Regions from separate parts of the Psychrosphaera haliotis genome, predicted to be linked through region 4. Evidence: predicted binding sites of a transcription regulator. Region 4 holds the regulator's gene; each other region holds the start of a gene.
What was found. The regulator sigma-54, encoded in region 4, starts transcription at its own class of promoters, with help from an activator protein. The targets are predictions, from matches to a motif close to GTTGGCACGNNNNTNGNNT.

Region 1: a site for sigma-54 is predicted at 3,001-3,019, ahead of ABD009_RS06195 (nidogen-like domain-containing protein). Genes of this name have one in related genera too.
Region 2: a site for sigma-54 is predicted at 2,621-2,639, ahead of ABD009_RS11470 (diacylglycerol kinase family protein). Genes of this name have one in related genera too.
Region 3: a site for sigma-54 is predicted at 3,051-3,069, ahead of ABD009_RS00780 (DUF2884 family protein). Genes of this name have one in related genera too.

The regions. Positions count from the first base shown of each region.
Region 1 covers NZ_BAAAFQ010000004.1:799,099-804,891, reverse strand. The annotation lists gene ABD009_RS06200 (dipeptidyl-peptidase 3 family protein) at 1-1,323, opposite strand, end outside; gene ABD009_RS06195 (nidogen-like domain-containing protein) at 1,495-2,943, opposite strand; gene ABD009_RS06190 (bifunctional GNAT family N-acetyltransferase/carbon-nitrogen hydrolase family protein) at 3,213-4,736, shown strand; gene ABD009_RS06185 (hypothetical protein) at 4,747-5,184, opposite strand; gene ABD009_RS06180 (sodium:solute symporter family protein) at 5,302-5,793, opposite strand, start outside.
Region 2 covers NZ_BAAAFQ010000007.1:408,686-414,478, forward strand. The annotation lists gene ABD009_RS11460 (sigma-54 interaction domain-containing protein) at 1-96, shown strand, start outside; gene ABD009_RS11465 (PRC-barrel domain-containing protein) at 157-903, opposite strand; gene ABD009_RS11470 (diacylglycerol kinase family protein) at 900-2,570, opposite strand; gene ABD009_RS11475 (hypothetical protein) at 2,898-3,341, shown strand; gene nhaA (Na+/H+ antiporter NhaA) at 3,334-4,716, shown strand; gene gdhA (NADP-specific glutamate dehydrogenase) at 4,706-5,793, shown strand, end outside.
Region 3 covers NZ_BAAAFQ010000001.1:176,286-182,078, reverse strand. The annotation lists gene uspE (universal stress protein UspE) at 1-123, shown strand, start outside; gene ttcA (tRNA 2-thiocytidine(32) synthetase TtcA) at 183-1,076, shown strand; gene glnS (glutamine--tRNA ligase) at 1,156-2,823, opposite strand; gene ABD009_RS00780 (DUF2884 family protein) at 3,117-3,896, shown strand; gene ABD009_RS00775 (LysE family translocator) at 3,987-4,649, opposite strand; gene ydiJ (D-2-hydroxyglutarate dehydrogenase YdiJ) at 4,671-5,793, opposite strand, start outside.
Region 4 covers NZ_BAAAFQ010000004.1:687,174-692,966, forward strand. The annotation lists gene lptA (lipopolysaccharide transport periplasmic protein LptA) at 1-316, shown strand, start outside; gene lptB (LPS export ABC transporter ATP-binding protein) at 333-1,058, shown strand; gene ABD009_RS05680 (RNA polymerase factor sigma-54) at 1,111-2,604, shown strand; gene hpf (ribosome hibernation promoting factor) at 2,639-2,926, shown strand; gene ABD009_RS05690 (PTS sugar transporter subunit IIA) at 3,017-3,466, shown strand; gene rapZ (RNase adapter RapZ) at 3,469-4,329, shown strand; gene ABD009_RS05700 (HPr family phosphocarrier protein) at 4,339-4,608, shown strand; gene mgtE (magnesium transporter) at 4,708-5,793, shown strand, end outside.

The DNA.
Region 1 (5,793 bases), 110 kb from region 4:
GTAATAATCTTCAAGTGTTCCCTCATCAATAGCGCCTTTTTCAAGTAATTGACGAATCATGTACAAACCTAAAATGTCTGCTTTGCCTTCTTCAAGTGCTGAAGCATGTTCTTTTAACGCGCCACGTACAGTTTGACCTGTACCAATAACTTGTTTGATGCCTAATCCGTGGGCAACTTCATGGAACATGGTATTTGCAAAAAACGCCGTAAACGTTATGTTTTTACGTTGTTCAGGAACAATCAGTTGCTCTGCAATAGGTACTAATATGTGATCAAACTTAGCTTGCATAGCATTTTTCAACTGCAGGCGACGGGTGCCTTTTTTAAGCTGAACTTCTTCATCATTTGGTAAGTTAATCGCAATTGTTTTACTGCCGGCATTTGAATGGCCCGCGTAATAAATAACGTCATAGGCGTTTAAGTCTGCATCAGATCCTGGCGTTTCAGCTTTGTATTTGGCAGGTACAGGTAAACCTTGCTGTAATTCTGGTAAGTAAGCTGCGTATTTTGCTAATCGCTCGCTCCAGCTCATGTCTTTAACAAGAACATAAGATTCAAATGCGGCACGATAACCAAACAGCTGATCTTCATAAGTTTCAATAGGGCCAATGACAACATCAATTGGGTTGTTCTTCATATCCATCCAAGCAAAATCTGAAGCTTGATACTCGTCAGTAACAAGCGCTTCTGCACGCATGGTTAGGTAATTTTTGAATTCTTCATCTTCTGCATAAGAAGCTGCTGTTATTAACAACGAAGCCGCGCGACGCATTTCACCTTGATACTCTTGATGATAAGGAGCAATTTCAAGCTTACCTTTTTTGTTGCGCTCAATAATTGAATATAAACCATCTTTGTCGGCTAACTTAAGCTTTTCAAATTCAGCTTTGCTCATATCCGCAGGGTAAAACTCAGCTCCAGGGAATTTTTCAGCGTAACCCGATAAAAATGGCTTGTCGCCGTTTAGTCTGTCCCAAGGCCCATAGTTAATTTGAGCAAAGGCACGAACCTTTGGATCTTTAATTTTGTCTAAAAACGAGGCTTTATCTTCACCAAATGCCTGCATCCAAAATAAGTCATCCATAATTTCAGATGCGTCAATTAGAACGCCTAGCATTTCTTGCTGCTTTTTGCTCAAGTGGCTTAAGTCGGCAGTTAATTCAACCGGATGATAAATATCTAGTCGTGATTTTTCGCCAATGTATTCAACAGTTAATGGCGAGCCTAACGCATCGGTTTTTTGTTCTGGTGCTTTAGAACAAGCAACTAAAAAGCTAGCGGCAATGGCCGTTAATGCAAAGTGCTTTAATTTAAATTTCATGTGAGCCCCTTCGGTAGGTAATTTTTGTTGTTTGACGAAGTAAAGTCAGTGAGGTGTTTTTAGCATTTATAGTGAGAGTTTGCATTATTTTCATTAAGCAAATTGTGGAACCGCTTATATTTCAGGCATAAAAAAAGGAACCGAAGTTCCTTTTCTGTTAATAACGTTAAATTACGCTGCTTTTAGTTTTCTTTTGCGTTGTAATGCAATAAAACCACAACCAACCAATAACAGCATTAGTGGGTTAGGCTCATCAACATTGGTAGCATCAGGAACAAACTCAGTAAGAGCTACTTGGCGAACTTGTTGATTACCAGCATCAACGAATGATAGACCAGTAACAAACGCATTAGGGTCAGTAGGGTCAACCATATTTGACGTATCAATACCTAAAATACGGAATTGAGAAACACCATCAGGTCCAAAGAAGTGGCGGAAGTTTGCATCTAAGAACTGAGAAAATTCCCAGCCGTTTGCACCCATTAACCAAAGCTCGTAGTTAGCATTAAAACCGTCAGGTAAAATAACTGACGCAAAGTTAGAGCCGCTATCAACAAAGTAGTCGTAACCAACGGCAACGTCAGGGTCGATAAATACGATTTCGTCAAAATCAACATCAAAGTCAAATGCCCAACCATCTTCACCTTCAGAAATTGGCATAATTGGATTTTCAGGAGTTACGCCCGGCTCTAAGAACTGACCGTCACGGAATGAAAAGCTCCAAATACCTTCTTCGCCAGTATTTGATGTATTTGCTAAATCAACTACGTCAACCGTCAATGAACCCGGCAAAGAATATGAAGTTGGCGTTTCCTCTTCTTCAAGAACAGGCGTTTCCTCTAATACAGGCGTTTCCTCTAAAATAGGTGCTTGCTCTGACCTAGTTTCTACTTGCGTAACTTCTGTTGCTTGAGGTAATTGAGTGCTCTGTGGAAAATTAGGCGGCCCACATACTTCTACAGGACACTCTTCGCAGTCACCGCCTGGACATTCACAATCGCCGTCTGGACAGTCGTCAATGAAACCGTTACCAGCGCCAAATCCTGCTTGTGCACGATCATCCCAATCTAAAGTTTCATAACGAAACTCTAGGTCAAAGTCACCCGCTGTACCAGTATCGGCTGAACGATCAATCAAAACTGCTTGGAAAGTATTTCGCTCACCTGACTCAGAGTTACCGTATTCAGCAACTTCGTGCCAAGTAACCGCTACAACACCTTCAGCCGGAGCACCTATGTATATGTTTCCACATTCGCCAGTTGAAGAGCTATCACTTTCTGAAAACTCATCACCGCAGGTGATGTCCACATCGCCCCAGAATGGCGCAATTATAGGAAGAGTTGCTTGGTCAAAAGAAGACCCTTCAAAGTCATCGAATCCGCCAACAAAACTTAAGTTTCCGTTTGTATTTACAAAAAACGACTCATAAGTTTCACCAAAAAAGTTAACAAAAAACGGTAAGTTCAACTCATTACTAGAACCATCGTCAACCATCGGTGTAGCTACTTCACCGAGTCCATTTTCACCACCCATACCAGTTAAAATTACATCCGCTTTAACTTGCAGTGATAAAACAAAAAATACTACTACTGTGGTTAGTAGTGTTTTTAACATTTTCATTATTATTATGTCCTTGTTTGTACAAATAACTATTTATCTTTAAAGTTACACTTCGATAAGCAATATCAGCGCCAAATGGCAATCCCTTGACTACACTGGTGTGTTAAAAACAAACAGATTTATGTGTAAAAATATTGGACACATTTAAGACCTTTATTTCTTCAATAATATCTCCATATATATTTGAAAGATCTGAGTTTTATTTAAGGGTCTAAAGAAAGTTGTTCTACTATTTGAGCAATCGATAAAATTTTTTAATTGGAGCTATGATGGCGGCAGAGAAAACGCATTTAGAGATCTGTAACCTTACCAAAGGTCAATATCCAGAAATTAAGACTTTAATGGATCGTGCTTATCCAGACCTTGGAGGTGCATGGCCGTCACATACTATTTTTAGATTGATAGATCAGTTCCCAGAAGGGCAAATTGGCATTGTTGATGATGGCGTATTAGTGGGCATCGCGCTCAGCGTTCAAGTTGACTATGCGCGCTTTTCCAATCCGCACACTTACGAAGATATTGTTGATGGTCATGACCGTGTTTTTTCTGACGAAGAAGGAGACGCGCTGTACGGATTAGATGTAGTGATATCGCCAACTCACCGAGGAATGAGGTTAGGACGACGCTTATATGATGCAAGAAAAGAGCTGTGTAGACAGTACAACTTGAGGGCTATTTTAGCGGGTGGTCGAATTCCGCTGTATCACAATTACAGCAGTGAAATGTCACCAACGGAATATATTGAAAAAGTCGATCATAAAGAGTTGTACGACCCTATCTTAAGCTTTCAATTATCAAACGACTTCCAAGTAAAACGACTATTAAAAAAATATCTACCTGAAGATCAAGGCTCTGTTGGTTATGCTACTTTATTAGAGTGGAACAACATCATGTTTGAACCTACCGATACCGTAATAGAATCTACAAAATCTATTGTGCGAGTGGGTGCGGTGCAATGGCAAATGCGTTGCGTAGAATCAGTAGAAGAATTGCTCAAACAAGTTGAGTACTTTGTAGATACGGTTTCTGACTACCAAAGCGACTTTATCTTGTTTCCAGAGTTTTTTAATGCGCCACTAATGGGCCTTACGGAACAAAGCAACCAAACAGAAGCGATTCGGTATTTAGCTGAGTTTACCGAAACCTTTAAAAACGCTATGTCGCGCATGGCCGTAGAATATAACGCTAATATAATTACCGGTTCAATGCCACTGGCCGAAGACGACAAAATTTATAATGTCAGTTACCTCTGTCATCGCAGCGGAAAAATAGACGAGCAACGAAAAATTCATATAACACCGCATGAACAAAACGACTGGGTTATCCAAGGTGGCGATAAAATCGCAGTATTTGAAACGGATGCAGGACGAGTAGGAATACAAATTTGTTATGACGTTGAATTTCCGGAGTTGTCGCGAATATTAGCCAAACAAGGCCTAGATATTCTGTTTGTACCATTTTGGACAGACACCAAAAACAGTTACCTTAGAGTTAGACATTGCGCTCAAGCTCGAGCCATCGAAAATGAGTGTTATGTAGTGATTGCAGGCTCAGTGGGTAATTTACCTGAAGTGGAAAGTTTAGATGTTCAGTATTCGCAGTCAGCGGTATTAACCCCTTCAGACTTTTCATTCCCGCACGATGCGACGCTAAACGAAGCAACGCCAAATACTGAGATGTTACTGTTCAGCGACTTAGATATGGATAAATTAAAAATTCTTCATAGCGAAGGTACAGTTCGGAACCTCAAAGACAGACGCGAAGACTTGTACAAAGTGGAGCTGGTTAAATAGCCTAGTTAACTTAACTTTTTTTGGTGGTGAATTCGCTGATGTATTTGCCACCTTTAATCTCTGCAATAACGCGCAGTTTTTGTGTGTCGCCCGCTTTAGTAAGTTGCTGGTTCAAGGTAGTTTTATGCTTCCAGTAAAACGCATTGTTGTCTTGTAGAAGAGGGTACTCGGTCACTACATTATTGTCGTCAACGGTAAATAACGTAGCGGAATCTAACGCAAAGGTTGAATTTACATAAGTTTCGCCGTTTTTGTCGTACACATTTAGCTGTAAGTCGCCTGACTCTAATATGCACATTTGCTCAATCACATCGCAAGGGCCTTGTTGCTGCAATACAATAACTTTGTCTTTAGCCGCTTGGTTTTCCACCCACATGTCAGACAATATATACCCGCCTAATATTAAGATTGGAGCCACGTATAACGCCATTTTGGTGTGTTTATTCATATTTTAACCTCGTTATTATGCTTGAATTGTAAACGGGAATAATTAGTAAATATAGAAATAAAAAAAGGCTTCCCAAATGTAGAGTCAAATGGGAAGCCAAAGGGTAAAAACACATGTTTAGTGTGCGTGCGCTTTTCCAGCTCCATGAGGGACACGGAAGTTATCTACCATGTCTTGGATTTCTTGTGGTGCAGGTCCGGTAAACTTAAGCATGATAAATGCAACGGTAAAGTTCACGATAGCGCCTACAGCACCAAAGGCATTAGGCGAAATGCCTAAGAACCAATTTTCTTCTAATCCACCTAAAAATGAAGTGCCTGGTATAAACATGAATCCTTTATGTTGGAATACATACAGCATAGTTACACCTAGACCTGCACACATGCCTGCTACGGCAGCAGTGCCACTCATCTTTTTAGAGAATATACCCATCATTAATGCCGGGAATAAACTCGATGCGGCTAAACCAAAGGCCAACGCAACGGTACCGGCAGCAAAGCCTGGTGGATTTAACCCCAGCCAACCTGCGACAATAATGGAAATGGTCATCACGACTCGTCCGGCCATGAGCTCGTCTTTTTCAGAAATGTTAGGTGTTAACACCCCTTT
Region 2 (5,793 bases), on a different contig from region 4:
GAGAAGAATAAAGGGAATAAATCTGAAACAGCAGATAAGCTAGGTATTAGTGTTAAAACTTTGTACAACAAGCTTGAAAAGTACAGTGAAGATTAATTCCACTGTACTTAAGTTTCTTTAATTAAACTGAGATGTGCTAACAATAAATTTAGCACATCATTTTTGATTTATAGTTGCAGATAGTTCCATCATTGCTAAAAAGGGCTCACTATTAAGTAGATTGCTCTCAAAGTGAGGGTTGCCTAACAACTGATGAGAAGATATTTGCAACGTTATCAACTGTTGATGCCAGTTATACTCTTCAATTGCATCTACCTTTATTAAACAACGCTCAGTTGCGATCATGCCGTTTTGAGCATCAACAGCGGCAAAGCTTATTTTCCAAGATTTAGTATTAAAGATATAGTCTGCCATTTGATGATGTTTATCATCGTCGGTTTTAACTAAATAACCACAAACTTCATTGATCGAACGCAGCGGAATGTCACTTTCTAGTATATCCGGCGTTGATTGATCTAATACATTGTGTGGCCTTAGTAATGCTGGATCTGAACTCATCCCCCACAAATCCGCTCCCATCCAGTAGTATCCATAACCATAATAGCGATAAAGCTCAGATTCAAAGTGTCGAGACACGGTTTCATGTTCTTCGATGCCTGGCGCTGCTTTTATCTTTTCTATATCTATGCTTAGGCATACCTCTTCAGCATCAATATTGATGTAATACACTGAGATAGGCGAAATTAAAACTTTACGACTTAATGGATTCCACTTTTGAGGATCGACAACAAGGTAACGTATTACATGATCTTTATGGGAGAACAGTACATCAGAAACAGTGCCATATTCACCGTCAATTGTGCGTATTGTGAAACCTAAAATTTTCTGAATATTGATGTTCATGATTCGTCTCCATCTGATTTTGCAGAAATTGCGGTAGGCGTATCTGGGTCAAGCAGAATGTTTAAAGAAGCAGGTTGCACCAGAATTTGAATATGATCTGATTCAAACGTTTCACCATCAATTACATAGCCAATAGGTGTTTTACTTCTAATCGTTATTTTTTTAGCTTTTGCTGTGTGAATCGAGTCTGGTGCGGCCGATTCGGAAAGCCCTGCTATTGCTAAACTTGCAACATCTGCAATGTTTTCAATAAATTCATTCTTTTCATCAAACCAAGTAATATTTAATAAACCGTCATGGAAGTTAGGGTTGCCATCTCCTTGCGCAAGAACCGTAGAAAATGGCGCAGCATTAGCAATAACCAAGCTTTTTGTTTTTATGTTCTGTGCTGGCTCAGAATCAAACTGCACCATTAAATCCAAGTTTTCTTCTGTGTTGAGGGCCTCCCAGAAGCCATGTAAATAGGCAAACTGACCCAGTTGGTTTTTAGTTTCTCGGTCAGCAGAGTTTATCATTTTCTGCTCAATACCCACCGCAGCAACGAGTAACATAGTTTTGTCATTGCATACTGCCGTATCCATACTCACGGTATTGTCGCTAACAATATGTTTAATGGCTGTTTCTATTGGAATTACTTTGCTCGAAATACCAAAAAGGGTGTGAGCCAGTGCGTTTGCTGTACCAAGTGGGATGATACCAAATTTTATGTCCGAGCCGGTTAGTTCTGTCGCCACTTCAGCAAGAGTTCCGTCGCCACCAGCTGCAATGACCATTGAGGTTTTACTAGCAACTGCTTCTTTTGCCCAATCTTGAGCACTCTTTTCTTCCGTGGTTTCAACCACTTTTAAGTTAAACTTTTGTTCTAAATAAGCTTGTATTTTTAATTGATACTTTGGCCACTTGCCTTGGCCTGAAACCGGGTTAGCAATTAACCAAGCTGGTTGCATTAATTTTAGTAAACCTGCTTCTCTGTATTGAATAAGGCGCTTCAATTGCTTTTTGTTTAAGCCTGCCTGGTTTCTAATATCGGTTATATTTGATAAAACATCTCTTACTTCTTGCTCAGGATGTTTTGCAAGTAGATATGCAGCAACACAAAATAATGAACGACCACGACCTAAAGCACAGTGCACCATTACAGGCTTGTTCTGTCTGCGTTTATTGTCTATCCAGTTTAATGCCTGCCTTAGTTGTTCAGTGGTAGGGCTTCGATGGTCTAAAATTGGAATGTTAAGATAATCCATATCTATAAAACGACTGCTCCAATCCAATGCGTCAAATTCGGCAGTAACATCTAGCACTGCTTTTACTTCATGTTCTTCAAGTTCTAAGGCTTCTTCTGCTGACAAGCGACTGGCAAGATAAATATCATCTTGAATGTGGTGAATGTAGTGACGATCCTTTTTAGCATCTTTGCTTTTTGCGGCATAGTTATAAAGCTGCACACCAATCATAAAGGGTAGAAAAATAATTCTGATAATAGCCGGTATGCTGCCGTCGGTTCGTTTCCTAAATATTCTTGGCTGATTTGTCATATACCCAACAAATACAACCAGCAACGATATAGCTATCCAATTCAGAAGAATACTGAGGATGATAGAGTCAGTTAGGCTTGCGAGATAGGCAAGAAGACCGCCAAAAATTCCATATAAATATTCGATGTACATATTAACCTCAGTTAACTTAGCGCTAACATTTTAGAAACGAACTTAGGTCTTTGCTAAAACCATGCCTATCTTGTAAGTATATGAAAATTATAGATTGTTATTGATCTTTTGCCATCTTTTAAAAGTATCTGAAGGAACATACTGTAATTTTTACATTGTTGTTATGTTAATTATTCTCAGACATCTCGAATTTTTACTAACAAGAGGGTGTGATAATCGCAGTTTAAATTTTCAACTTGCTGTTATTTATACCATTTTGTTGTTTGTTTTATAAATGGCATAAACCTAGCTTTAGTAAGGTAATGTTTTAAAGTAAGTAGGTTGTATATGACATCAAATAACCCAAATCTTCCTGAGGTTGCTTTTTTAGAAGCAAGTCAGTTTTACAGTGAGTTAGCAAATCATGTTGAGGATCTTTCTATTCGTCATGGGTTAATTAAAGTATCGAGTGTATTTCAAGAAATCCATGAAAAAGTAGGTAAATGGAAAACCAAATCTAAATGGACAGGACCGCTACATGAACTCTTTTGTAGTTGGAACAATAACCTTAATCAAATGCGAGTAGGGAATACGTCCACACCGGAGTTATCTTTGTTGGAGCAACGTTTACAAGTGGAGTCGGCAAACCTATCTAAGCTAAGAAAAGCATTTAAAGAATCCGAGCCGGAACAAGAAAAGCGATATATTGCTGATCTTATTGCAACGTATTTTAATGTTGTTGATATCTTGACCAAAATGACACGTAATCAAAAGGGAGAGCGTTATGCATAAGGAAGAGGTAGCCGTACCGGGCATTGAAAAAAAGGTAGAGAAACTGCTCAATCCATTTCAGCGCTTTATCGCAGACCAAACTACAAGTAGTAAAGTTTTATTGCTAACAACGGTCGTTGCGCTCGCTTTTGCCAATTCAGGTTTTGCTGAACAAGTGTATGCAGGGCTTCATAGCATGTTTGGTTTTGCTATAAACGATAACCTTTATCAAATGTCCGTTTTACATTGGGTTAATGACGGCCTGATGGCGTTGTTCTTCTTGTTGTTAGGCATGGAAATAAAACGAGAAGTTTTAGTTGGAGACTTAAGCTCACCAAGTAACTTAATTCCAGTTTTAGCCGCGGCGGCTGGAGGAATGTTTTTCCCAGCTATTATTTTTGCCACTTTAAATTTAGGGACACCTTATATAGCAGGTTGGGGCATCCCAATGGCAACTGATACAGCGTTTGCTGTAGGGATTTTAGCACTGCTTGGCTCTAGAGCTCCACTGGCAGCGTTTTCATTTTTAACGGGTTTAGCCATTATTGATGATATTGGTGCCATTATGGTTATTGCCATTTTCTACACGGATAGTATCAACGCGTTGTATATTGCTTTATCTGCAGTACTAACCGCATTGTTATTTGTGCTTAATTATTTAGGTATTAGAAGGCCTTTTTGGTACCTAGTTATCGGTGTTTTACTATGGCTTTCTGTATTGAGTTCAGGAATTCACGCGACTATTGCTGGCATATTAATCGCAGCAGCAATACCTGCTAGGCCAAAGTATAAAGCGTCTGTAATGGTTGAACGACTTGCCAAAGTAACACAGCGGTTCCAGCGTTTAGTCATTAATCGAGGTGCAAATCAGCCTGTACTTGCATCGAAAACTCAGCATCAACTTGCCGATGAGTTAAAAAACACTGCTAACCAAGCTACAACTCCGCTAAGGCGCTGGGAGAAGTTACTTCACACTCCTGTAGGTTTGCTGGTGCTGCCTGTTTTTGCCTTCTCAAATGCAGGTGTTCAACTTGATGCATCTAGTTTAAGTTCAACACTTAATAGCACGCTAGCCTGGGGAATATTTTTAGGCCTTGTTGTTGGTAAAGGGATCGGTATTCCGCTGATGGTATGGCTAACTATAAAGACAGGAATTGGCAAGTTACCCCAAGGTTTAAACATGTGGCATATGGTTGGTTTAGGTATGCTAGGGGGAATTGGTTTCACCATGTCGATATTCATCACGGGATTAGGCTTTGCAGGGGATCTAGCCACACAAGAGATTGCCAAAACCGCAATTCTTTTCACCTCTTTATTTGCGGGTGTGTTAGGTTATATTTTGTTCAAAGTTGCTCCTTCAAATAAAGTAAAAAAAGGGAATCAGTATGCCGGATAGCCAATATGTAGCTGAATTAAAACAACGCATTCAAGAGCGTAATCCAAATCAAAAAGAGTTTATCCAAGCGGTAACCGAAATTTTAGACAATGTTGCGGGAGAACTTGATGACACTGAACAGTACCGTCGGTATCGTATTTTTGAACGCTTAACTGAGCCAGACAGAATAATTTCATTTAAAGTTGAATGGTTAGATGATGATGGTTGTGCACAATTAAACCGTGGTTGGCGAGTTCAGCAATCTAACTTGATTGGTCCTTACAAAGGTGGCCTTCGTTTTCACCCTACGGTAAGCGAATCAGTAATTAAGTTTTTGGCTTTTGAACAGTGTTTTAAAAACGCGCTGACTGGCTTGCCTCTTGGTGGTGGTAAAGGTGGATCGGACTTTAATCCAAAAGGGAAAAGTGACCATGAGATCATGAGCTTTTGCCAAGCGTTTATGACCCAACTTTATCGTCATATTGGCGCAAATGTGGACGTGCCTGCGGGAGATATTAATGTGGGCGCTAGAGAAATTGGTTTTCTATACGGTCAATATAGGAAAATCAGAAACCAGTTTAGTGGAGTATTAACGGGTAAAGCACTAGAAATGGGTGGTAGCTTAGTACGAACTGAAGCCACTGGTTTTGGTGTTATCTATTTTCTAAAGCACGTACTTGCATTAAAGAGCATGACTATTGAAGGTCTTAAGGTTACGGTGTCAGGCGCAGGTAATGTGGCGCTTTATGCTGCGAAAAAAGCGTTAGAAAATAAAGCTAAGGTAATTACTCTGTCAAACTCCAGGGGAGTGCTTTACAAAGCCAAGGGCTTTACTAAAAGCGATATTGATTGGCTAATAAAATACGACAATATAAAAGATAATACTCTGCTTTCATTTTCTGAAGAAGATTCTAAAAAGTCTGAGGTTGAATGGCGCGCTGGAGAAAAGCCTTGGCAGTATCAATGTGATGTAGCGATACCTTGCGCAACTCAGAATGAGATGAATGGCAAAGAGGCTAAACAGCTGATTGATAACGGTTGTAAAGTTGTTATTTGTGGCGCGAATATGCCTTGTACGTCCGAAGCAATTGCGGCGAT
Region 3 (5,793 bases), on a different contig from region 4:
ACTGTTGGCCGTCAAGGTATCACCGCTGCGCTTATTGGAAATACCGCAGAACATGTGATGGATAACATTAACTGTGACCTTTTAGCCATTAAGCCATCGGACTTTGATTGTCCGATCAAATAGTTGTTAAATCGGCAGGCATAGGTAAAATAGGCGCCCTTTTATATTAGACGCAGTTTAACATGAACAATACAGACCCTAGAAAAGCTATCCACGAGCAAAATAAACTTGAGAAAAGATTACGTAATCGTGTGGGTAAAGCAATAGCTGAATACAATATGATTGAAGAGTCTGATGTTGTGATGGCGGCCATTAGCGGCGGAAAAGACTCCTTCGCTATGTTGGACATTCTGATTGCACTGCAAAAGTCTGCGCCTATCGACTTTAAAATAATTGCAGTAAACTTAGACCAGAAGCAGCCAGGGTTTCCTGAGCATATATTGCCTGCCTATTTTGAGTCTTTAGATATCCCTTACTATATTGTAGATAAAGATACCTACTCAATTGTAAAAGAAAAAGTACCTGAAGGTAAAACAACCTGCGGATTATGTTCAAGACTAAGAAGAGGAACTTTATATTCTTTTGCAGAGTCTATTGGAGCGACTAAAATTGCTCTCGGCCATCATATGGATGACATGGTAGAAACAATGTTCTTAAACATGTTTCACGGGGCAAAGTTAAAATCTATGCCACCAAAGTTAAGGTCTGATGATAAAAGAAATGTCGTTATTCGCCCATTAGCATTTTGTCGTGAAAAAGACCTAATAAAATACGCTGAGCATAAAGCTTACCCTATCATTCCTTGTAACCTTTGTGGCTCTCAGGAGAACCTGCAACGTCAGTCTATCAAAGCGATGTTGACAGAGTGGGATAACCAAACGCCAGGTAGAATAGAAAATATCTTTAACTCAATGAAAAGCGTGAGCTTAAGTCAATTAGCCGATGGTGAGCTTTTTGATTTTAAAAACCTTCCTATTGATCGTAGCGAAGAACGCAAAGAATATGAGTTTAGTGAAGCCACTGTGTCTTCTTCAAATATAGATGAGTCTCTAATTATCGATGTGACCCACGTTTAAAGCGTCAATAGTTTCGCTCATTAAAAAAGGAGGCTAGAGCCTCCTTTTTTGTTTTCATCAAATAGAATTACTTGTGAATCTATTTGTCACCGTTGCCCCAAGAGTCTCTTAAACCAACCGTTTTATTGAATATCATCTTTCCTTCGTCGTTAGTTTTTCCGTCAAAACAGTAATAACCCAGACGCTCAAACTGATAACCTTGCTGTGCTTCTGCATTCAATAGACTAGGCTCTATATAACCTTTTCTAATGACTAAAGACTCTGGGTTTAGAACCGTTGTAAAATCTTCTTCTGCAGCTGGATTGGGTACCGTAAATAAACGATCGTAATCTCTAATTTCTGCTTCTACGCCTTCTGACGCTGAAACCCAATGGATAACACCTTTAGCTTTACGACCATCCGCAGGTAATTTACCTAGAGTTGTAGGGTCATATTCACAGTAAACTGTTGTTACGTTACCCTCTTCGTCTTGATCAAAGCGAACGGCCTTTACAAAGTAGGCATTGCGTAATCTAACTTCTTTATCTATTACTAAGCGCTTATACTTTTTATTGGCACTTTCACGGAAGTCTTCACGTTCGATGTAAATCTCTTTACTGAATGGAACCTTGCGTGTACCCATTTCTTCTTTATTTGGGTGATTTGGCGCATCAATCCACTCTACATGTCCATCAGGCAAGTTTTCAATCACAAGCTTGATAGGATCAACTACTGCCAACGCTCTTGGCGCAGCTTCGTTTAAATCTTCTCTGATACAAGCTTCTAACATGCCCATTTCAACCATATTATCTACTTTTGTAACACCAATTCGCTTACAGAATTCCGTTACTGAACCAGGTGTATAACCTCTGCGCTTTAGGCCAGCTATTGTAGGCATACGAGGGTCATTCCAACCTTCTACATGGCCATCTGTCACTAACGTATTTAATTTACGTTTACTCATAAGAGTATACTCAAGGTTTAGCCTTGAAAACTCATACTGATGAGGGCGTGATTCTATTGAAATATTGTCCAATACCCAGTCATATAAACGCCTGTTATCTTGGAATTCTAGTGTACAAAGAGAATGCGTAATGTTTTCTAATGCATCGGAAATACAGTGCGTGAAGTCATACATTGGGTAAATGCACCACTTGTCACCGGTTTGATGATGATTTACAAATCGAATTCTATAAATAACTGGATCGCGCATACAGATGAAGCTAGAGGCCATATCAATTTTGGCACGTAAACAACATTCGCCTTCTTTAAACTTACCATCTCTCATTTCGTGAAATAGTTTTAAGTTTTCTTCTGGTGATGTTTCTCTATAAGGACTATTTTGGCCAGGCGACTTTAAAGAACCGCGCATTTCACGTATTTTTTCTTGACTAGAAAACTCTACGTAAGCAAGCCCTTTATTAATAAGCTCTTCTGCATATCCAAATAATTGATCAAAGTAGTTTGACGAATAACAAATGTCACCGTCCCACTTAAAGCCTAACCAATTTACGTCTTCTTTGATGGCATTAACGTAATCAATGTCTTCTTTTTCTGGGTTCGTATCATCAAATCGTAAGTTACAAAGACCATTATAGTCCTGGGCAATACCAAAGTTTAATACGATAGATTTAGCATGACCTATATGAAGAAAACCGTTCGGCTCAGGTGGAAACCGAGTATGTGTCGTTTTATGCTTACCAGCCGCCAAATCCGCATCTATAATGTTGCGAATGAAATTCGATGGGCGATTCTCAGTATCCGCCATTTTTAAACCCTTATTATTCTATGAATTAGTTTGAGTATACCACTATGCTCATTGGTTACGCCAAGCATAAACTGTTGTTTGAACACTTTTAAAACAAATAAAATCAGATACTTTAGATATGGGCAAAATTACTAATAACTAGTCCTTTTCACCAACAAATTACAATTAACAAAACTTACAAACATACTCAAAACGCTTGAATCCCCTAATCAGCCTAGGTATAAGGAAATGGCACAATGCTTGATACACTAAACCCAGTATTTAGAATAATTAAAATTTAAATTGGAAATAAAATGAAAAAATCATCTTTAGTTTTTGGCTTAATTGCCGCGCCAGCATTGTTAGTTTCGAGTGCTACTTTTGCTAATAACGACGGCATTGTTACCGAACAATGTGATGTTACCTTTAAGAACAAAGTGTCTATCACGCCTGAACACATTTTAGTGATCAAAGGTAACCAAACTATTTATGATATTTATAACAATGACACTATTTTTTATAAAGGCGAACAAATTAAATTAAACGCATCTGATAATGAGCTTGTTAGTCGCTTTTCAAACGAAACCCGTTCGCTAATACCTACCATTACGGAAATTGCTTTAGAAGCAGTCGGTATTGCATTTGACGGAATTAATGCAGGTTTAGGCCAGTTTGGAGATTCAACAAAGCTAGATTCAAAATTAGCCAATGTAAAAGAACGTCTAGAGGAGAAATTTGCCAACCAAGACGGACATTACACTTTTGAAGAAGGTTCATTTAATATGGACTTTGCAGATGAAGAGTTGGACAAAGCAATTGGCGAAGTAGTTGAGCAAGCTCTACCTTCAGTAATTGGCGGCGTGTTTAAAATGCTAGGCGAAGCTATAGCAAATGGCGATACTGATTTTACTGAACTAGAAAATTTAGAAGCAAACATTGAGCAGGAAATTGAGGCCAGAGCGGAACTGTTAGAAGAGAAAGCGGATATAGTTTGCGATAAAGTTGAAGAGTTAGTTTTCCTAGAGAAACAAATACAAGCTGCACATCCAGACTTAGCTGCCTTTGATTTAATCGATGTTAAGCATAAAAATTAGACGCTTAAGAAACCTAGATATATAGCCTCTAAAGAGTCCAAGTGTTAGAAACAGTGCTTGGGCTCATTTAAAACGTTCTACAACCAACGTTTAGAACAAGCCTATAATTCGCGAACCAAACTCACTTATTAGTATGTTTATCGCTAACAATATCAATACCCACCCCATTACTCGATCAAATAAGTAGGCATTCTTGCTAAACAACTTCCTTACAGACTCTTTAGAAAGCACCAAAGACAAACAGCAGAACCAGGCGGTAGTCGCAATAGCTAAATAAACACCGTACGCCCCTTTGATAATTAATGGCGTTTCTAACGAAACCACAACAGTAAACAATGATAGAAAGAACAGTGTCGCTTTTGGGTTAAGTCCGTTAGTCATAAATCCCAAAGCAAAGGCCTTTTTATCAGAAATACTAGTTGCCTTTAGCTGACTTTCGTTGTTTGTTTGAAGATGTGCTTTAGAACGTATCGCGCCTAAACCTATATTAATGAGAAACAACGAAGCAATAACGATCAACACATCATATAACCAAGGCGTTGCATTGATTATCAAGCCAATACCAGCCAATGCATAAGCAACATGAATGAATATCGCCGTCCCAACACCTACTGACGTTATTAATGCGGCTCGTTTACCGTATTGAATAGAATGTTTCATGACAATTGCAAAGTCAGGTCCTGGACTCGCTACAGCAAAAATGTGTGCTATTGCAATCGTAACAAACTCTAGTGCATATTTTGTAAGGTCCATCTATACCTATTCCTAGTAATTCTATTTAAGTAAATCAGCAATAATCTGTATTGGATGCTTAAGACTGGCTTCCGCAAATCGTTTAGACTGACAACGACAAGAGAAACCCGTTGCCAATATTTGTTCTTTTGGTCTTGAGTCTAAAACGGGCTTCCAGCTAGCGTCAAAAAGGCTTTTCGAAACGGTTTGATTGCCTTTCTCATGCCCGAACGTTCCGGCCATACCACAACAACCGGTGTTAACAGACTCTGCCTCTAAACCTAGCTGAGAAAATATTGTTGGCCAATGTGAAGTACTGTCGTTTATTAATGATTTTTCCGTACAGTGATTAAGTACTGAGTAAATTGAGTTTGCCTTCGCCTCCTTCATTGGTAAATCAATATTAGATATTTGACTCATCAGCCATTCACCAAGGAGCTCTACCTTAAAGTTAACTTTATTTGAACCAAGAAGGTTTGTATATTCGTCACGATATACGAGTGCCATCGATGCATCTAAGCCAATCATAGGTCGACCAAACTTAGCTATTTTGTTGTAGTACGTGGTGGCCTTTCTAGCTGACTTTTCGAATCTATTTAAAAAACCTTTAATATGTTGGGCTTTGCCATTCACTTGAAAAGGTAATATCAGTGGATAAAAACCTAAGCCATTTAACGCAATAACGGTATCCGCTAACAGTTGCGATTCATAGCTTGAGGTAAATGCGTCTTGTACTAGAAAAACAACATTTTTAGTCTCTTCACTAGATAGTTTTTGGTAACGCGTTTCACTGTAAAAGAAAGACTTATCAATGCGTTGAGTAGGATGAGGTGATAGCTTAGGAGCATCCACATAACCGATTACTTTGTTTATTAAAAACTGGCTAAATGGATTATGCGTTAACGCATTGAACAACCTTGATTGCTTAGATAACAACGGCATCATTAATTCGACATTCGATACTAAATGGTCGCTAATAGGTCTCAAGTATCTTAAGTAATATGCCTCTAAAAATTTACTTCTAAAGGTTGGTACGTCAACTTTTACCGGACAAGCAGATGTGCATGCTTTACAAGCTAAACAGGCATCCATACTGTCTTTTACTTCATGACTAAAGTCATACATGCCTAGCTTTTTACCAATAGAAAAAACGACCTTATATGGT
Region 4 (5,793 bases):
GGACGAGCTTTTTGTCATCACTAAAGATGGCGTAGGAGAAAAGTTAATAGCCAAAGGTAAACCGGCCAAATTTATTCAGGACGATCCTGCCAGTGAGTTATTAGAAGCGAGTTCTAACGAAATTGTATATATGATTAACGATCGAGTTTTGGAGCTAAACGGCGAAGCTAAATATAAGCAAGGCAGCTCAATTGTTGAAAGTGGCAATATTGTCTTTGATTTAAATGCTCAGCGAGTTAAAGCAGACGGCGATAAATCAACAGGTGGCCGTGTAACAACGACTATTAAAACAAAAAAAACACAGCCAAATAACTAAGTAGAGAAAACCTAATATGACCAAGTTGGTGGCCAAGCATTTAGCCAAATCTTATAAAAGTAGACAAGTTGTTAAAGATGTAAGCCTGTCGGTTGAAGCCGGACAAGTTGTGGGTTTACTAGGACCTAATGGCGCAGGCAAAACAACCACGTTTTATATGATTGTAGGTCTTGTACCAAATGATAAAGGCGTTATCCAACTCGACGAAAACGATTTAAGTCATGAGCCTATGCACGTAAGAGCTCGTAAAGGTATCGGTTATCTTCCACAAGAGTCTTCGATATTTAAAAAGCTTACGGTTTCACAAAACATCATGTCAGTTCTAGAAATGCGCAAAGACATTGATGCTAACCAGCAAGCAGACTTGTTAGATGATCTTATTGCGGAGTTTCATATCGATCATATACGGGACAGCCTTGGTATGGCCTTATCTGGCGGTGAACGTCGCAGGGTAGAGATTGCACGTGCTTTAGCGGCAGATCCAAAAATTATTCTTTTAGACGAACCTTTTGCAGGTGTTGATCCTATCTCGGTGATAGATATCAAAAAAATAATCCAACAATTAACTGCAAAGGGAATAGGTGTTCTTATTACTGACCATAATGTCCGTGAAACACTTGATGTCTGTGAAAAAGCCTATATCGTAAGTCATGGGGAGCTAATTGCCGAAGGAACTCCTTCACAGGTACTAGAAAGTGACATTGTGAAGAAAGTTTATCTTGGTGACCAGTTCAAACTTTGATATTTTGTTAGTACAAATAAGTTTATTTTAGTCAGTACTTTACTGGGATCAAATGAGACCAACACTACAACTTAAAATGGGTCAGCAGTTAACTATGACCCCTCAATTACAACAAGCAATTCGTTTGTTGCAATTGTCGTCGTTAGAACTGCAACAAGAAATCCAAGAAGCCTTGGACAGCAACCCCTTGTTAGAAAATGACGAGGAGCATGGTTCTGTTGAGCATATTGAACTCCCTAAAGACAATCACGACCGCCATGAAAATGAAGCCGCATCTAATTCAAATGACGATGAAATTGAATGGACCAAAGATGAACGTGATACCAACGAAAACATTCAAGAACAAACAATAGGTGACGAGCTCCCTACTGACTCTAGTTGGGACGATTACATGAGTGCGGCTCCTGCTAGCTCAGGCCCAGCCTACGAAGGCGAAGACACCGTTTACCAGGGTGAAACAACGCTGGATATTCAAGACCATCTAAAGTGGCAACTTAATCTTTCTCCTTTTTCAGAACATGACTTAGCCATTGCTACCGCGATTATTGACGCCATCGATGATAAAGGCTTTTTGACCGTATCAACAGAAGACATCGTAGAGTCTGTAGATATTGAAGATGTTGAAATTGAAGAAGTAGAGGCCGTATTAAAGCGTATCCAACACTTTGATCCTATTGGTGTTGCTACCCGAGGCTTGCAAGAATGCCTACTTGTTCAGTTGCAACAATATAGTATTGATACGCCTTTTAGACAGGAAGCTATTGATTTAATTGCCGAGAATATCGACCTACTGGCTAATCGCGATTACCGTACCATTCTCCGTAAAACAAAATTAAAAGAAAATGACTTAAAAGAAGCCTTAGAGCTCATTCAGTCTCTGAACCCAAACCCTGCTAGCTTAGTTATTAAAGATGAAATTGACTATGTAATTCCAGATGTTAGCGTAATTAAGAAAAAAGGTCGTTGGTTAGTAGAGCTAAATCCCAATTCTATGCCTAAAATTAAAGTGAACGAACAGTACGCTTCACTGTCTAAAACTTCAACTAATAGCTCTGATGCTCAATTTGTTCGTTCACACTTACAAGAAGCAAAATGGTTTATTAAAAGTTTAGAAAGCAGAAACGACACTTTATTGAAGGTATCAAATTGTATAGTACAGCAGCAACAAGCCTTTTTTGAATATGGTCCAGAAGCTATGAAGCCAATGGTTCTAAACGATGTAGCAGAAATGGTTGATATGCATGAGTCCACAATATCACGTGTGACAACACAAAAATTCATGCACACTCCCAGAGGAATCTTTGAATTAAAGTACTTCTTCTCTAGCCACGTTAGCACCGAAAATGGTGGTGAATGTTCATCAACCGCAATTAGAGCTTTAATTAGAAAGTTAGTTGCCGCTGAAAACCAAGTAAAACCGTTAAGTGACAGTAAGATTGCCGATATTCTGGCCGAACAGGGCATCCAAGTAGCCAGAAGAACTATCGCAAAATACCGGGAGTCGTTAAACATTCCCCCTTCAAACCAGAGAAAACGATTGGTGTAATACACCCATTTTATCAATTAAGAAGGAAGTGCATATGCAAATTAATTTAACTTGTCGTCATGTCGATGCAACAGAGTCTTTAAAAGAGTATGTTGATACGAAATTTGCAAAGTTACAGCGTCATTTTGACCACATTAACAACGTCCATGTGATTTTAGACGTTGAAAAGCTAAGCCAAAAAGCAGAAGCGACCATGCATGTTAACGGTGGAGAGCTCTTTGCTACATCGGAGCATACAGATATGTATGCTGCTATTGACTCATTAATTGATAAACTTGATCGTCAAGTTATTAAGCATAAAGAAAAGTTAATTCGACACTAACTTCTCTCATTAAAATTAAAGTGCCAAGGACGGTACTTTTAATCCATCTTTTGAGATAAGATCAAAAGAAAATAGCAGTAAAATAAAACCATGAATGTAAAGTTACTTCTGCAACCTGACTGCACAAAAGTGCTGGCAGACTGCCAAAGCAAGAAAAAGATCCTAGAGCATATTGCCGAGATTGCTAGTACTAAGTTACCTGATCTAACTTGCACAGATATATTGGCGAGTCTAATGAATCGCGAAAAACTAGGAAGTACAGGAATAGGAAATGGTGTAGCCATTCCTCATGGAAAAATCACCCCAAAAGGTGAACCAGTCGCGGTATTATTGGTTAGTCACCCTGGAATAAATTACGACGCGATTGATAATCGCCCAGTAGACGTATTTTTTGCACTATTAGTGCCTGAAGATCAATGTGATGTGCATCTTCAAACGCTTGCGTCTATTGCAGAAATCTTTGATAACAAAGATATGCTGAAACGAATTAGAAGTGCCGAAACAGATAACGACTTATACAACGTAATTGAAGCTGCTTAATCATGCATATATTTATAGTTAGTGGCCGTTCAGGCTCAGGGAAGACGGTAGTACTTAGAGTACTTGAAGACTTAGGTTACTACTGCGTTGACAATCTGCCAGTAGACTTACTGCCTGCTCTATCGCATTCGTTATCACAAAATTACCCACAAGTTGCTGTAAGCATTGATGTTCGAAACTTACCAAGCTCTGAACAAGAGTTAATGGATAATTTGGACTTCTTACCTAAAGGTGTAAAAACCACGGTTCTTTATATCGATGCCAAAGATGAAGTACTTATTCGTCGTTATAGCGAAACTCGACGACTACACCCTCTTACCAAAGGCGACGCTTCATTACCTGATGCCATCGCCCAAGAAAGTAAATTATTAGATGGCTTGTCTTCTAGAGCCGACTTGTACATAGACACCTCAGATTTGAACGTGCATCAACTTACCGAAATGGTAAGAGAAAAAATATTAGGTAAATCTGATAAAGAACTGGTTATAACCTTTGAATCCTTTGGTTTCAAATACGGCGTTCCAAACGACATTGATTTTGTTTTTGATGCACGATTTTTACCTAACCCGCACTGGGAACCTGAATTACGCGCTTTAACCGGATTAGACTTACCCGTTAAAGACTTCTTTTCCAGCCAACCATTGGTGAATAAATTTGTTTTTCAAATTAATAACTTTATGTCCACTTGGTTGCCTCATTTAGAGCGCAATAATAGAAGCTACTTAACAATAGCTATAGGCTGTACAGGTGGAAAACACCGCTCCGTATACATTGCAGAAACCCTCGCTGAGCAGTTCCGTTCTCGCGGCAAAAATATCAAAACTCGACACCGTGAAATGAGTCGTTATTTAGAACAGCTATAAGGCTTAGTCATGTTATCGCGCACTATCACTATCCAAAACAAACTTGGATTACATGCTAGAGCTGCCACCAAAATGGCTCAGTTGGCACTTCAATTTAAAGCCAAAGTACAAGTTCAACAAGGTGAAAAAACGGCAAGTGCTGACAGCGTAATGGCTTTGCTCATGTTAGCAAGTAATCAAGGCAAAGAAGTAACAATCACAGCGGACGGCGAAGACGAAGAACAAGCACTAAACGCAATTTGTGAACTTGTAAGCAACCGCTTTGATGAGTCTGAATAACCTCTTATCTTGCCAGTAAAACAACCAGTTACTATCATAAAATGGCAATCTAAGTTAGACTTACGCGCAAGGTAAACAACAGAAACCTTTGATTTTGATATGCCTGAATTATTAGAACAAGAATACACAATTCCAATTAATGAACTAAATACCGCTATCAGTGACGGTATGTTTGTTCGTGTCCGGAATATGCTTGATTCTATGGCTGCAAATGACATTGCTCTGTTATTACACTCCTCACCGCCTAAAAGTCGTACTGTTATTTGGCAACTTATCGACAGCAGCATTCAAGGTGAGATTCTAGAAGAGTTATCTGAAGAGGTTCGTAACCCAATATTACGAGCAATGGAGCCAGAGCGTGTTGCTGAAGCCGCTACCAACCTTGATGATGATGACTTCTCAGAAGTTTTACGGAGTATGCCAGACGCTGTTTATCGCCGTGTATTAAAAAGCATGGATAAACAGGACCAAGCGCGTGCAGAACGAGTGATGTCTTATGAAGAGGATTCAGCTGCCGCATTAATGAATACCGATACGGTTACGGTTCGCCCTGACGTAACGGTTGACGTAATCCTAAGATATTTGCGCCTCAAAGAGTCACTCCCAGAAAATACAGATTATTTGTACGTTGTAGACAAGCAAGATCACTTTATTGGTGAGGTGTCATTATCAGCGCTAGTGACCTCTAATCCGAGTAAACTCATTTCGGAAGTAATGGAAACAGACTTTGAGGTCATCCCAGCATCGATGCAGGAGTCTGAGGTCGCCACATTATTTGAACGATATGACTGGATGACAGCCCCAGTTATTGACGAAAATGGCTTATTGCTAGGCCGTATTACCATTGATGACGTGGTTGATATTATTCGTGAAGACGCTGAGCACTCAATGTTGAGCATGGCAGGTCTTGATGATGAAGCCGATACATTTGCACCGGTTTTAGACAGTACCAGAAAGCGCTCGCTTTGGTTAGGCGTTAACTTATTCACCGCGTTGTTGGCTGCGTTTGTATCGAGTTTATTTGAGAGTACTCTCGATGAGTTAGCTTTTCTCGCCGTGCTAAATACTATCGTGCCTAGCATGGGTGGCGTTGCCGGTAGTCAAACTTTAACGCTAGTTATTCGTGGTATGGCAATGGGCCATGTCAGCGAATCAAACTCAAGATGGCTACTAGGCAAAGAGCTC